Regions from separate parts of the Paenibacillus sp. FSL E2-0177 genome, predicted to be linked through region 1. Evidence: predicted binding sites of a transcription regulator. Region 1 holds the regulator's gene; the other holds the start of a gene.

Region 1 (8,040 bases):
CATAATGGCATGTCCCAATTCGTGGATCGCCACACGTTTTTTCTCTTCGTGGTTAGTTTCTCTGTCCGTTTTTTCCCCCATCATAACCTTGTCAATCGCCATCGACAGATGCCGCTGCTCAACCTCTGTCAATTCCTCACGCATCATATAAATTGCTGCCTCATTCATAACACTTTCGAGCTGAGCACCGGAAAAACCATAGGCTTCTTCGGAAATTTTGTCGAGGTTCACATTGGCATGAAGCGGCTTATTTTTGGCATGCAATTCGAGAATCGATCTGCGGCCTTTTTTATCAGGCATGTCCACTTGAATATGACGGTCAAACCGGCCAGGACGCAGCAATGCTGAATCAAGCATTTCTTTACGGTTAGTGGCTGCTACCAGTAGAATGCGTGGTGTTTCGTTGTTATAGATCCCGTCCATCTCAGTCAACAGCTGATTCAAGGTCTGATCATATTCTCGCTGCTGTCCGCCCTCACGCTTACCGCCAATTACGTCAATTTCATCTATGAAAATAATAGCGCTTTGCTTGTTTTCCTTAAGGGCGCGGGTACGGGCATCCTTAAACAAATCGCGGATACGGCCGGCACCGACACCTACGTACATTTCTACAAACTCACTGCCTGATGCTGCCACAAATACAGAGTTTGTATAATGTGCTGCTGCTCTAGCCATAAGGGTCTTACCTGTTCCTGGAGGGCCTGTAAGCAGAATCCCTTTCAAAGGCCGAATCCCGAATTTGCTGATTTCCTCATGCCGGATCAAAAAATCCAACGCTTCACGAAGCTCCTGTTTTGCATTGTCTTGCCCGCCAATTTCTTCAAAAGTAAGCTTTGAAGGTCCATCCTTCTTGCGTTTTTTCCCGGCACCTGCATTTACCGCAAGTCCGCCTCTTAAATGAGCAATGATAAGTAAAGCCGTGAGCATCCCAGCAGCAATTACAATCGGGAATATATTAATGCCTAGAAAAGCCATAAAAATAAACAAGACAGGAACAAATCCGATTAGAATTTCTTTAAGGTATTTAGGCATTATTCCATACCCCCAATGTCGCAGGTTTACGCGGCAAAATAATAAATTTGCTTTCTTTTCCATTACTCAAGCTTACATAGACATTATTGTCATCAATTTCTGTTGAGGCTATCACATTTTTATATTGTGGATATTGCGCTTTGAGTCCATCAAGTTCTGTGGGTATAAGTGTATATTTACGGCTCTCCATAGCTTCGGCTACAGAGAACATCGCTTTATCCCAGTATTCATCCAGCAGTTCACTGGAGTTCTGTTCTACATCAAGTTTTAGTGTACGTCCATCAATCATCGATTTTCCTTCTTGGGAGACGTACTGAACCAGTTCACGTAATTTCGTGCCTGGCTGGAGATCAAGTTTCAAAGTGACCTCATTGCGGTTAATACTGATATGAGAATTATTGACGCCCTCATATTGAGATACAATCTTCTGAAGTGGTTCCTGCATTGCAAACTGACGATACAAAAAGAAGCCACCAAACAATAGAGTAGCCGACAGTAGAGACGTTATCAGCACAGGTACAAGACGTAATTTCAAGAAACGTCCTCCTCTCAAAGATGACAAAATATAAAGCTCATTATAATAATTTATAGCTACTTGAGAGCTCATCAGAGAGACTGAAGTCTCTTATTGCTGTTCTAATTACAAGTAGTAGTATATCACAGGTGTATATACTAATTTCAAAATAAATGTGAATATATTTAAAATTTAATTTTTTAAATATTTCCATCAATACCAAATAAATTCCTCACTTTCGACAAAACTGGCCTTGATTTTTAATCAATCGGCCTATTTTCGTATGTGAATTTAAGAGAATATTCGGTGATAACTACCCATTCAGTATATCACTTAGTATATCACTTTTGTACATCAAATAAATGTAAACAAGCGAACTTATAATAAGTTCGCTTGTTTACTATGCCACCCTTAATTTCCTTATGTTCAGCTTAACTTTTAGGTAAACTGTAACCTTCGCCCATTCGGGACCCATCCGAAAAGCGATAAAATTGATAATAATACCGACCGCTCTGATTATAAAAAAGCTGCCAAGCATACTCTCCGTTATATACTCCCGGCAGCAAGCGTTCAATCGTTATGTCCGGAAGATCAGCTTTGATAATGCCGCGTATTTGGGCTTCCGAGGTTCCTTTACTTAGTTCCTCAGCAAACACTGCGTCGTCGCCTTCAGCAAATTTTCCATCTACCGTAAAGCGGACCCAGACCATAAGAGCAGTCCCGGCTTCATTTTTCCCAGTTAATACCCAGTACACTGCATTTTCATCCCAAACCGATTTTTGTGCTTTGGTTACCTCTGTTAGACCCGCTCTGGTTTTGGCAACATCCTTAGCGATATCACGCTCGTTCCATTGATCTTTCATAATATAGGCATAGAACTGGATAAGTCCAAACCCCAGGAGCAGAATCAGAACTGACCCCAGGAGGATCCATTTTTTCCTTTTCTTCAAGGTACAGCTCCCTTTCTAGTAATATATCTTTTTTGATTATATAACACACCCGCGCGTTTATCCAAAATTTCATAATTTTCTAGCTTTCCCAGCCTTAAAAATACACAAAAGGCCGCAACTTTTGCTAAAAGCAAAAAGTCGCAGCCTATTATTTATTCGTTATTCTCCAGACTTAACGCTTCAATAAACCTTCGAAGGCTTCTTGCGCTTTACGCCGGATAGCTTCCTCATCCAGGGTTAAGCATTGTCCATGCTTGATGACCTGTTTACCATTCACCCACACATGCTCAACATCCTTAGCGCTAGCAGAGTAAACTGCATGAGACAACAGATCTGTGTGTGGCAGCAAATGTGGCTGATCGATATCAATAGCAATGAAATCTGCTTTCATCCCTACAGCAAGTCTGCCTACATTATTTAAAAAGATGGACTGCGCGCCATATTCTGTAGCCATACGCAGAGCCTCTGGAGCTGGAACAGCCGTTGGATCACCGCTGACACCCTTATGAATGAGAGCTGCAAGCCGCATCTCTTCAAACATATCCAAGTTATTGTTGCTTGCCGCGCCATCCGTGCCAAGAGACACCTTCACACCAGCTTTTAGAAGATCAGTAACCCGAGCCACTCCGCTAGCCAGCTTCAAATTACTGCCCGGATTATGAGATACACCCACATTATGGCGAGCCAAGATCTCAATCTCTTCATCATTTAAATGAACACCATGTGCAACTATCGAGGGACGTGTGAACATTCCAAGCTTCTCTAAGTGAGCTACAGGACGCAACCCGTAATCCGCCACATTTTGTTCCACTTCACGTTTCGTTTCGGACATATGCGTATGCATCGGTAAATCCAGATCATGCGCTGCCTGCACGAACTTAACCAGGAAGTCCGGAGGGCAAGTATAAGGGGCGTGCGGCGAGATCATAGTAGTAATTCTACCTTCAGCCTTTCCATGCCAGTTACGGGCAAAAGAAATCGCTTCCGCAAGCTTGTGATTCTGTACATCCTCTGGACATAAGCCGATCACACCACGCATCAATACGGAACGGATACCTGATAACTCAGCTACCTCGGCTACTCGGTCCATATGATCATACATATCGAGGAAGGTCGTAGTTCCACCCTTCAGCATTTCCAATACAGATAAGGAGGTTCCCCAGTATACATCATCACCGGTGAACTTTTCCTCCATCGGCCACATCTTCTCCTGAAGCCACACTTGTAGCGCTAAATCATCTCCATATCCACGCAGCAAAGACATCGCCGCATGACCATGTGTGTTTACAAGTCCAGGCATGAACAGCAGACGGCTGCCATCAACCACTTGCACTCCAGCTTCCATCTGAGGCTCTTCTTTTCCTATGTAAGTGATTAAATCATCTTCAATAGTCATATATCCACTCAGAACCGGCTCATCCGTTCCCGGAGTCAGAAAATACCCGCCCTTAATTATCGTTTTATTGTTGTTCATGTTCGCTTTCTTCCTTTCCATCCCGCAAGTAATAAGCAAGACTTTGCAGATCAGTTGTAAAATCAGCTGCATGCACCCGGATATTCGGTGGTGTCTTCAGAATCACAGGGGCAAAGTTCAAAATCGCTTCAATCCCAGAAGAAATGAGAATATCTGCTACATTTTGAGCTTCTGAATCAGGTACGGTAATAATGGCAATGCGAATACCTTGCTCACGAATTGTGCTGCCTAGTTCATCCATCGGTTGCACAGTAAGGGAGTTGATCTTACGTCCAACCTTAGGAGCGTACGAATCAAATATAGCCGTGATTTTCATAGTATCTTTGAGATATGCATTGTAATTAGACAAGGCATGTCCGAGATTACCTGCTCCAACTAAAGCTACATTAAGCTGTTGATCCAGCTTCAGGATATGACGGATTTTCTCAATAAGATACGTTACATCATAGCCGATACCTTTTCTGCCGAAGTCACCAAAATATGCTAAATCCTTACGAATCTGTGCGGGATTAAGATCAAGCTTTTGTCCAAGTTCCTGAGAGGAAACTGTTAATATTTCGCGATTCTGGAGATCATTCAAAAAACGCAAGTACACAGGCAGTCTGCGAACAACGGCTTCTGATATTTTATCCGATTTCATATTTTTCCTCCTAAAAATAGTAATGTTCTTGTGAAAATCCATATTCAAACGTCTACCTCTCCTTATTAAGGACGGTACTGTAACACACCGCCCTTAAGGATAAGGAGGAGCTAAACTGAAGACGAGCGTTTTAAGAAGCGCCGCCATCCTCTAGCCATTCCGCTATGCGAGGGACCATTTGATCAGTAAGCATATGCTCCATTTTGGGACCAGGCAATGAATAAAGGAAATACTTCCCGTAATGAGATTCAATAACCCTTGTATCATAAACAATAACTATTCCGCGATCCTGCGCCGTGCGAACCAGTCTTCCGAATCCCTGCTTAAAACGAATAACCGCTTGAGGAACAGATAATTTCATGAACGGATTCTTCTTCTGGGCCTGCAATAACTCCGACTTCGCTTCCGCCAACGGGTGATTCGGTGGTTGAAACGGAAGTCTCACGATGGCCAGGCAAGTCAGTGCTTCACCTGGAATATCTACACCTTCCCAGAAGCTGCTCGTCCCCAGCAATACGGATGCTGCACTGTCCTGAAAGCGGCGGATCAGCTTGCTCCGGCTGCCACCTTCCACGCCTTGACCAAGCACCGTAATCTCTTGTGAGGCCAAAGCCTCTTTAAGCGGATCATATACCTGACGCAGCATTTTATAAGAAGTAAACAGAACCAGCATCCGCCCACGTGTTGTTTTAGCAGCTTCCGATAATGACTGTACGAGTGTATCGACAAATCGAGCATCGCCCACACTCCCCTTCACACTAGGAAAATCACGCGGTATAACTAGCAGTGCCTGCTCGCGATACTTAAAGGGAGATGGAAGGAGTGAGGTCATTAGACGTCCCTCTTCTACAGCTTCGTTAAGTCCGAGATTATCAATCATAAATTGAAAAGATTTATCTACAGATAGCGTCGCCGAGGTAAGCACGATGCTTTTTTTCTTATCGAAGAACAACTCTTTAAGCTGGCTGCTAACATCCACAGGGACGGCATACAGCTGTAGTGATTTGCTGCGGTAATTTCCATTTGCCTCCAGCCAATATACTACATTATCGTCATTCAGCCCCATAAAGAATCTTACTTGCTCACGTATGGAAGCCAAATCTTTAAATAAACCGCTAATATCAGTAACAAGGCTGTCTGCTGAGGATTGGCTTTCCTGGTCACGCATCTCGTTAAGCATTTTATCACCCTTACGGATGATGTCGCTTAACGTCAGATTCATAGTGTTCTCTAGCGCAACCAATTCATCCCAATCCTTCGGCTTACGGGCGGGAAGCAACCGCATAACCAGTTGTCCCGCTTCTCCTGCCCCTGCATCACTGCGTTCCGGCAATAGGCTGAACAGCTTGTCGCTGAGTGCATCCCAGGTTTCTTTGACGGTAAGCAGATCCGGGTAGATCCGATCGATGACTCCGCTCCATTCTGAAGCCTCTTCACTGCCTGACGACTGTAATATCTGACGCAGAGCAGGAAGCTGTCCGTTTCGGCTATCTTTATACAGTCGCGATAACGTGTGTGCCACAGTGAAATGCTTCATATGCATGCCAAGATGTTTACCAGCCACATCTTCTAAATGATGTGCTTCATCAATGACAAGATGCTCGTAAGCCGGAAGCAGCTGGTGCCCAGCCTTAACATCTGCGAATAGCTTGGAGTGGTTCGTAATAACCACGTCAGCAATCCCAGCTTCATGCTTGGCCCTATGATAATAACATTTGCGGAACCAAGGACAAGAACGGCCCAGACAGGAATCGGTATCGCTTGCCACCGTCTCCCAGAAGTCACCGCCCCGGCCGCTTAAATTCAGCTCTTCATCATCCCCTGATTCACTTTGAGTGAGCCATACAATCATCTGAGCGGCAGTAAGCGCATCTTCCCTTGGGCTTATAAAGTCCTTCTTATTAATTTTATGCTCAAACTTACGCAGACACAAATAATGCCCTCTTCCCTTAAAAATAGCAGCTTTAAACGGAAAAGGAACTACCTGCGTTAACAAAGGGATATCCCGCTCGCGCAATTGGTCCTGCAGATTAATGGTATGAGTGCTGACCATGACTTTTTCATTGGTGCGAACGCTTTGATAAATGGCAGGCAACAAATAACCGAGCGATTTACCGGTTCCTGTGCCCGCTTCGATCAGTAGGTGTTTGTCTTCGGCAAGTGCCGTCATCACCTCATTGATCATAATATCCTGAGCTTCCCGGCTTTCATACTGCGGTAATGTGTCTTTAAGTCGTTTGGTTACTTCGTCCATATAATCAGTAAAAGATAAATTCGCTAGCGGATTCTCAGCATGCTCATCTCTAGGTGGCGCTAACTCCGTCCAATCTCCTACTGCAAGCGCTAATTGACGATAGAAAGTCAGATCACCTTCGGGCTGTAGCGTTTCCGCTTCCCGCTCTCGCAGCAGACCATCAAAGTACCAGCCCAGATCACTATCCTCTTCGGTAAACAGCTCACAGAGTCTCTGGATCGTAAGCAGCGGCAGCTCGTAGAGCTCCTCCAGACATTTCAGCAGCACTAAAGCAGTCGCAAGTGCATCACTATCTGCCTGATGCGGACGATCATGTGTCACTCCAAAATGAGCACTGACAGAGCCAAGTTGATAAGATGTGAGCGAAGGAAAGCAAATTTTCAGAAAATCAATCGTATCCAAAATCCGCCCTTGAAATGGCAAATAACCACAACGATCTAAAGCATTTTGTAAAAAATGGAAGTCGAAAGCGACATTATGCCCTACAAGCACAACATCATCCAAGAGCGGAACAAGCTCCATCATCATCTCATCCAGCTCAGGCGCATCCTTAACATCATCATCGGTAATCCCCGTCAGACCTGTTATAAAAGGAGGAATCGGCGTTCCGGGCTTGACATAGGAACCATATACCCGGGAGATGGACCGGTCTTCTTCTATAATTGCAAGGCCAACCTGGATAATTTCACCCACGGATTGGGTTCCTGTTGTTTCAAAATCAAGCACGGCAAATTTCATTATAATTCTATTCCCTTTCAATTGAGACTCTTAATCAGCATAACAGAAGTTGCGAAAAAAGGCGATGCACACCACTGGTTCAGGGGATGCATCGCTTGAATGGAAATTTCCAAAACCGTTATTCTTTTACAAAAGGGAAACCAGCTGATTTCCAAAATGCAGCTTCCCTCCACGACGGCGGCATACCTCTAAGTTAACGTTTGGTTCCGGAAGCGCAGGGTCATGCTGCAAAGCAAGATCAAATAATTCCTGCGCTTCATTGAAACGTTCCTGTGAGGCTCGTATGCAGCCTAAAGCATTATAAACCATGGCTTTCAGCTTGGTTTCCCGTATCAAGCCCAGCATATGGTTCAGATGACCCCAAGCGGCCTCACCGTCACCTTCCTGCAGATAAGAGATGGCTAAATATAATCGAGCAGCCAAGCTATCCGGGTATTG
Region 2 (8,040 bases), 3.1 Mb from region 1:
TGTCTATTTCTCGGTTATAGTATATTCATCCGTTATTTTAATTAGTTAGGTTACCCTTCCATCGCTCTAATAGATTCATCCACTTTTACCATCATAGAACATTCGACTCTTTTGCGGAAGATGTCACAGCTGAAGTCATAGGTACCGACCAGGGAACCCGTCGCGTGCAGCGCATTGGCAGGACAACCACCGCTACAGTAGAGTTTCGCCCAGCAGTCCTTACATTCCGGCTTCGAATAGCAGTTGCTCTCTTTAAATTGACATTGCAGCTCCGGTTGTGTGATGCCATCCCAGAGGTTTCCCATGCTGTACTCTTCATCCCCTACGAACTGGTGGCAAGGAAAAAGCTCTCCCCAGGGGGTGACAGCAAGATATTCTGTTCCTGAACCACAGCCAGTGATTCTCTTCTGGATGCAGGGTCCTTCCGAGAGGTCAAGCATGTAATGATAAAAGGTAAACCCCTTGCCTTCTTCACCGCGCCCAATCATTTCTTTTGCGAGAATTTCGTACTGGTTATATATCTCCGGGAGGTCCTCCTCGGTAAGTGCATAGGGTTCCCTTGGATCACAAATGACCGGTTCCATCGAGATTTTGTCAAAACCAAGATCTGCGATATGAAATATATCATTGGTGAAATCAACATTGTTACGGGTATAGGTTCCTCGTACATAGTACTCTTGGTCTCCGCGCTTACGAACGAATTCCTGGAACTTCGGAAGAATATGATCATAGCTGCCTTTTCCGTTAACCGTTTGGCGAAGCCGGTCATGAACCTCTTTTCTTCCATCCAGGCTCAATACGACATTGTACATTTCCTGATTTAAAAACTCAGTGACCTCATCGTTCAGCAGCATCCCGTTCGTCGTGAAGGTGAAGCGGAACTTCTTTTTGTATTCTTGTTCTTTGCTTCTTGCATAAGCTACGATCTGTTTAACTACTTTCCAGGCCAAAAGCGGCTCACCACCGAAAAAGTCGATGTCCAGGTTGCGATGATGACCCGAATTTTCAAGCAGGTAATCGATAGCTTTTTGTCCAACCTCATAGCTCATGATTGCTCGATCTCCGTTGTATTTCCCTTGGCTAGCGAAGCAATAGTCGCATGATAGATTACAGGTATGCGCAACATTAAGACAGAGCGCCTTAACATAAGTTTTTCGTTTTTTTAAATCAAGCGAGAGGTTCTCATACTCATCTTTTGTAAAGAGCTGTCCATTATTTATAAGCTCCTCGATATCCACGATGGTTTCTCGAATGTCACTCTCAGAAATGCTGGAATCATGCTTATATTTCTCTAACATCATTGTCACGATTTGGTCGACAGAAGTTTTCTCATAATCCGCTATAATTTCATATGCTAGGTCATCAACAACATGCACCGAGCCACTATAGGTATCGAGCACGATATTGTATCCGTTTAGTTTATATTGATGAATCATACTTACTAATCAAGCTCCTTTTGCACACTAGTAGAAACGGCTTCGCCATCCTTTAGGGATAGTATCCATTTCTTAAAAATAGCCGCCCATCAGCAGAGCAATGGGCGGTAAAATTCCGAATCCTATCTGTTCATTGCATTTTCACACTTCTGGTTTGCAACGCCGCAGGAAGTTTTACAAGCGGACTGGCAAGAGGTCTGGCATGCGCCGCATCCGCCGTGTTTTGCGGTATCCATCAGTTTGCGGGTGCTTAGGGTTACGATTCTTTTCACGATAAATGACTCCTTCTGTAATTTCTTGTGATCACTTTCACTTAATTTCCATGGAACATCGTAGCAACCTCACGTAAGTACGTCTATGATTCCCGTCACCCAGCAGAGTAGAGAGGACTTAAACATAAGCATCAACACTAATTTTCGTGCAGTCGTTCATGCTTGTGATCGTAGGATGCGGTAGCGGGAACCAGAGTCAGTGCAATACTAAAAAAGTGAAACAAAAAAGAGACGGCAATGATGCCATCTCTTTAACAACATTTTTTCTCATACTTGTCCGTAAAGTCCAATAAATATAAGGATCTCATAGCACTGTATCCTTCCTTACCAGTAGAGCGACACTCTCCACATACGTGGGTGGACAATGTGAACAAGCTTATATGAGGAGCCCTAAGACACTTCCGGACAGTTTATCTGCTCTTGACGCCTTAGTTCATAAAAATATTGCACAATTGGATGCTTTAACTTCATCTTCTCGCTCATGTTTAAAATACGCTTTTTTCCAACTCGTCTGTCCACTAAAGCTAGAATATTCAATAAGATATCGTCGCTTTCTAAGCTCTCCTCTATGGAAATAGATAAATGCTTAGTAGCTATAACAATAAAGTTCGATTTACTTAATGATGTCTGAGCTGACAAAAGCTCCTTTGCAAGTTCTGATATTTTTCTGCTTCTTGCAATGACTATTAGCCGATCCTCCGGGATGATCCCCTTACTATCTTTTCTAACCGCTTCAATTTCTTCATGGCTGATAGGAATTTGAAGATCTGAACCGAGCATAGCGTCTATGGCGTGCTGCAGAGGGACGAGAATGGCCCTCCTATCCATAACCGAACGGATGCTTTTTGTACTCTAGGGGGCTTGAGCCGACTCTATTTTTGAACACACGACTAAAATAGTACTGGCTCTTATACCCTACCTTCACGGCCAGATCCCCGATTTTGATATTCGGCATTACGTCATCCAGAATCTCCTTCGCCTTCGATATCCGAAGCTCGGTGACATAGTCAAGGAATGAAGCACCGATTTCTTGCTTCATACGCTTACTAAGATAGGTTTGGTTGATATGAAATAGTGCTGCTACTCGAGTAATAGACAGCTCCGGATCCTGATAATGACTGTCAATATACTCGGTCACTTTTTGGATAAGCACTGTTCCATCCCCTGTATACCCGGGAAGCTCCCGCTCCTTATCCACCCTGTCTTCATGTGAATGCAAAGGATATTTTACCTGAAGATGCTCATCGATCCGATGAAGCAGCTTGTTCAGATCACTCTTCGGCACAGGTTTCAATACATAATCGAATGCTTGCAGTTGCACGGCTTGACGCGCATATTCAAAGTTATCGTACCCGCTGATGATGACAACCAGAACCGACGGGCAGCGTTCGCGCAATATGTTCATCAGATCGAGCCCATTCATATTCGGCATGTTGATGTCCACAAGACATACATGTGGTGGGGCTTCCTCCACCATATTCAATGCTTCGTTTGCACTTTTCGCTTCTCCTGCAACTTCAAAAAGATACGGACTCTCCTCAATATATTGTCGCAAGCCTTTGCGAATGATCGTTTCATCATCGACGATGACAATCTTCCACATCTTCATTCCACTCCCCGTCCAAAGGTATTCGAATGACCATAACGGTAATGCCATCTTCGCTCTTCACTGCAAGGCCATATGGCACTCCGTAAGCTAGTCGAATGCGATGGTTTACACTGTATAGCCCAAAGCCTGTGGCAGAACGATCATATGTATCATCAAGAAGGGCTTGATTTATCTGCTCAAGCTTCTCTTCCGGAATCATAACCCCATTATTTTCAACCTTAATGACCAAATAATCGGCCTGTTTATATGCTGTAATCGAAATTTTGCACTTTTGATCCCCAAGTGGCTTAATCCCGTGATAAATCGCATTTTCCACCAAAGGCTGCAGTATGAAGCGAACGACTTGGCACTGAGCAAGCTTTTCATCATATCGAAGCTCGTAGTCCAGAATCTCCTCATATCGCACACCTTGAATATGAAGATAACTCTCGACATGGTACAACTCCTGATCAAGCAGAATGTATGGACTGCCTGTGCCAAGCCCTAATCGGAAATACGCGCTAAGCGCTTCCACCATCTCCACCACATTGTCTGCTCCATGTTCCGTTGCCATCCACTGGATCGTATCCAATGTGTTGTATAAAAAGTGCGGCTTGATCTGCTCATGAATCAGTCTGAGTTCCATCTCCTTTCGGTCCTGCTCCACAGCGTATAATTGAACAAGCATGTCATTGAAGCTTCGTCCAAGATCGCCGATCTCATCCGAGCGCGTAACATCTGCTCGTATGGTTTGGTTGCCGTTCTGCACATTTTCCATTACCTGGCGAAGCGACTGAATTGGACGAATAATGGAAGAAGCAAGCAGCACCAGAAAGACGATAAACGCACTACCGATAAGAACGCCTACCAGCAATGCAGTCCGCTGGGTTTTGATCACCGCTAACGATAGACTTGAATTCGGTACTTTGAGTACTAACTTCCAGCCTTCCACATTTTGAATTGGAGCCTCAAATACACTCATGTTCTTCTTATCTGCTGTATCCTCCGCTCCATCTTCTTCACCCAGCTCTCTGCAATCGACGATAAGCTGGCCTGACTGGTCATATAGCATTACATCTTGAGCAATCTCCCTCATCTTCTTGACGGAGACGGCTGCGGCAATATAAGCTACCTCATCATTCACCGATGGATTCACGCGATAAAGAATGACGACGATTTCGGCTGCATTCGCTTTGGATACGATCGGATTGCTTACCACATAATTGGAATCTGAATTCAGCAGTTTTCGATAGTAGGGTCGGTTTAGTATCGAAAAAGGCTTGTCCCTTGCTGACCAGGAATTTCCGTGAATATCCACCACGCGTATGGATTCGTACTCTACTTTCTTCTTCGCCTCGAACTTATCGAACTCTTGCAGCAATTCATCTCGTGTCCACTGATGGTCCGAAGCTAGAGAAGCAAGCATGTCTATCTCTCCAATGCGCTGATTAAACCAATAATCAATCTGGTCGCTGCGTGCAGTAACCACTTGCTGCGTTAAGTTCTTATTCAAAGGGACAACCGTATGGTTCATCTCCAAATATATTGTTACAAGCAATGCAACGAACAGCAGCAAGAAGCAGCCTCCTGCGATTAACGTAATTTTTAAGTGAATTGATTTCATTGTAATCATAGCCCTTCACAATATCCGTTTCTTACATGCCCGAAAAAGACAAAAAAACACTAATCTGTGCAAATACATAATGCTGTACTAAATCTATAATAGGTCTTGTGCATATTTTCACATGAAATAACATTCATGTCTAGGCTAGAGATAAAGGATTTGCCTAGCAAATCTTCCTCTCCCTAGTGTATGTAACCAATCCACAACAGAATGAAGGAGATATTATGCGAACTCACACGAAAAAGCTGTTATCTATTCTACTAGTCCTCAGTCTTATGTTCACGCTTGCTGCTTGCGGCAGTAAAGATGCAGAGCCCGCTGCAGATGCAAACGGAGTTCAAGTCTTTGAAGGAGTTGGGCAAGGTAAACATGGCGATATTAAAGTACAAGTCTCCTTATTAGATAACAAGATCACTGACATTAAAGTGACAGAGCATAAGGAAAATGAAGTACTTGCAGAACCTGTTTATACACAGCTCAAGCAAGATGTCATGGCAACTAACAGCGCAAAAGTTGATGCCATTAGCGGATCTACAGTTACAAGCAAAGGATATCTCGAAGCCATTCAAGATGCAATTACGAAGTCTGGACTTACCCTTGTCGCTGGCGCTGCAGTCAGTGGAAGCAAAGACAAAGAAGAAGTCGAGCAAACCTATGATGTTGTCGTCATCGGTGCCGGGGGTGCTGGCTTTAGTGCGGCTATCGAAGCGAAGAGCGCTGGAGCTAATGTAGTTCTGCTCGAGAAAATGCCAGCTGTTGGCGGCAACACATTGATCTCCGGTGGTGAGATGAATGCGCCTGACAACTGGGTTGAACGTGCTCTTGGCATCACAGATGACACGGCTGACTTGTTCTATAATGATACGATGAAAGGCGGAGACAACCTCGGGGATCCAAAGATGGTTCGTATTCTTGCCGACAATGCTCTAGCATCTGCCGAATGGCTGCGCGATGATATCAAGGTAGAGTTCTTACCTGATCATCTGTTCCAATTTGGTGGCCATTCCAGAAAACGTGCGTTGATTCCTGTAGGTCATACAGGTGTTGAATTGATTACTAAGTTAAAAGCCAAAACAGACGCTGATCAAATCACGATCAAAACGAATATGAAAGCCGAAACCTTGCTGAAGGACGAAAGCGGCAAAGTAACAGGTGTAACTGCGACTTCGGGTACTGGCGACAAGATCACATTCCATGCGAACAAAGGCGTCATCATCGCTACCGGTGGTTTTGGATCCAATGTAGAGATGCGTAAGAAGTATAACCCTACAATGGATGAAAAATATATGACTACCGATACACCAGGATCTACAGGTGACGGTATCGTTATGGCAGAAACGATTGGCGCCAAACTGACAAACATGGAGAGTATTCAAACGTATCCAATCTGTAATCCTGAGACAGGTGTTATTTCCCTGGTTGCAGACTCCCGCTTCGATGGTGCGATCCTGATTAACCAAGAAGGCAAGCGCTTCGTTGAGGAATTAGAACGTCGTGACGTTATTTCTAAAGCAATTCTTGCCCAAACGGGTGGATATACGTATCAATTATGGAATCAAGGCATTGAGGATATTGGTAAAACGATCGAAGTTCATCAAGACGAATACGATCAACTCGTTAAACAAGGCTTGCTCTTTAAAGCCGATACGATTGAAGAGGCGGCTGATTTCTTTAAAATTGACGTGAACACTTTGAAAGAAACGATTAATAAAGTAAATGATTATGCGAAAACAGGTAAAGACCTTGATTTCAAACATCGCGGTGGATTGAAATCTCTTGAAAAAGGCCCTTACTACATCGAAAAAGCTGTACCCTCCGTTCACCATACAATGGGCGGCTTGGTGATCGACGAGAAGACTCGCGTTTTGAATGAAAAAGGCGAAGTCATCCCTGGGTTGTTCGCTGCAGGTGAAGTAACTGGGGTCATTCATGGTGCAAACCGTCTTGGCGGTAATGCCATCGCTGATATCTTCACATTCGGCCGGATTGCAGGCCAACAAGTTGTAGCAGAGTAATCTTATTTTTTGTGTAACTGCTCTATTAATAAGTTAGCCTTAAAAACGTGCAAGATAACTTGTAGAGTGCCGGTTGACTGCTAACTTTCAAGCTGCCCTCTATGACATAGCAAACCGCCCTGTTCGCAACATTGCGAACAGGGCGGTTTGCTATGTATTCGTGTCATCGGCATGAAAAAAATAAGCACTGTGATCAAAAGTGTGACCACGAAGATCTTCACGATTTTTTTATGGTGGAGCCTAGGGGCTACGCTAGTCTAACTCGCTGCTCTTTTATCGTTCCGATAAAGGAATATTATTCCACTCTGTTTTTGCTTTCATTGCATTTCTCTCCTTTAACTGAATGTGAAAAAGCGCAGGAACTTGTCCCTGCGCCATGCTTCCGCAATTTGCGGAAACAAAAAAAGCCCCATATGGTACCCTCGAAGGTTCCATATGGGGCTGACTTTTTGCAGGATCATTAATAAATGAGAAAGAGCCCTCACGGATAATAGGCATAGACCTACTTCGTAAGAGCTTTATTATGCAGATATGTGGTTGGAGAACGCTTCTAATTAATGGCCAGATATAATGGAAAAGCATATAGCCAACCAATGAATCCAATATATAATCGGATATTAATATTCAGGGAAATCCCTGATAAAATTTAATTCCCCGTGCTCGTCCACAAAAAATAGACGTTTTATGTTACTCGCCAAAATTTTTACAAATATATTTTATGATATTATCCTCTGCTCGGCGTTTCGTAATACTTCAGTGTCCGGAGTTTCCGGTCGAATATGACTGGTCATTGCATACTCTTGCTGCGCTCTCGACTTCGCCTTGTTTTCATTTACATACTTCTGTTACATCCCTCACCAACAAAGCCACCGACTCCACATGCACCGTATGCGGGAACATGTCCACCGGAGTCACCTCCACTGTCTTGTATCCGCCATCTTCCAACACCCGCAAGTCTCTTGCTAATGTCGATGGATTACACGACACATATACCACACGCTCCGGCTTCATAGCCAGGATCGTCTCCAAAAGTCGCGGATCGCAACCCTTACGCGGTGGATCGACAACGATAACATCCGCCGTAATCCCTTGCTCTTTCCAATTC

The links. The regulator Rex, encoded in region 1, represses fermentation and respiration genes when NADH is low (regulators of the CRP and FNR family bind a similar motif). The targets are predictions, from matches to a motif close to TTGTGAAATATTTCACAA.
Region 2: the regulator Rex is predicted to act here: its motif matches at 5,026-5,043, upstream of MHI25_RS03830 (flavocytochrome c).

What each region holds. Positions count from the first base shown of each region.
Region 1 is NZ_CP150307.1:4,712,987-4,721,026, forward strand. Features, by position in the region: gene MHI25_RS21020 (AAA family ATPase) at 1-1,032, opposite strand, end outside; gene MHI25_RS21025 (hypothetical protein) at 1,025-1,567, opposite strand; gene MHI25_RS21030 (DUF5590 domain-containing protein) at 1,978-2,496, opposite strand; gene MHI25_RS21035 (amidohydrolase) at 2,669-3,970, opposite strand; gene MHI25_RS21040 (redox-sensing transcriptional repressor Rex) at 3,957-4,610, opposite strand; gene dinG (ATP-dependent DNA helicase DinG) at 4,741-7,602, opposite strand; gene MHI25_RS21050 (hypothetical protein) at 7,729-8,040, opposite strand, start outside.
Region 2 is NZ_CP150307.1:843,071-851,110, reverse strand. Features, by position in the region: gene scfB (thioether cross-link-forming SCIFF peptide maturase) at 51-1,436, opposite strand; gene scfA (six-cysteine ranthipeptide SCIFF) at 1,559-1,708, opposite strand; partial or broken gene MHI25_RS03845 (hypothetical protein) at 2,099-2,476, opposite strand; gene MHI25_RS03840 (response regulator) at 2,529-3,311, opposite strand; gene MHI25_RS03835 (histidine kinase) at 3,286-4,872, opposite strand; gene MHI25_RS03830 (flavocytochrome c) at 5,145-6,935, shown strand; gene rlmD (23S rRNA (uracil(1939)-C(5))-methyltransferase RlmD) at 7,764-8,040, opposite strand, start outside.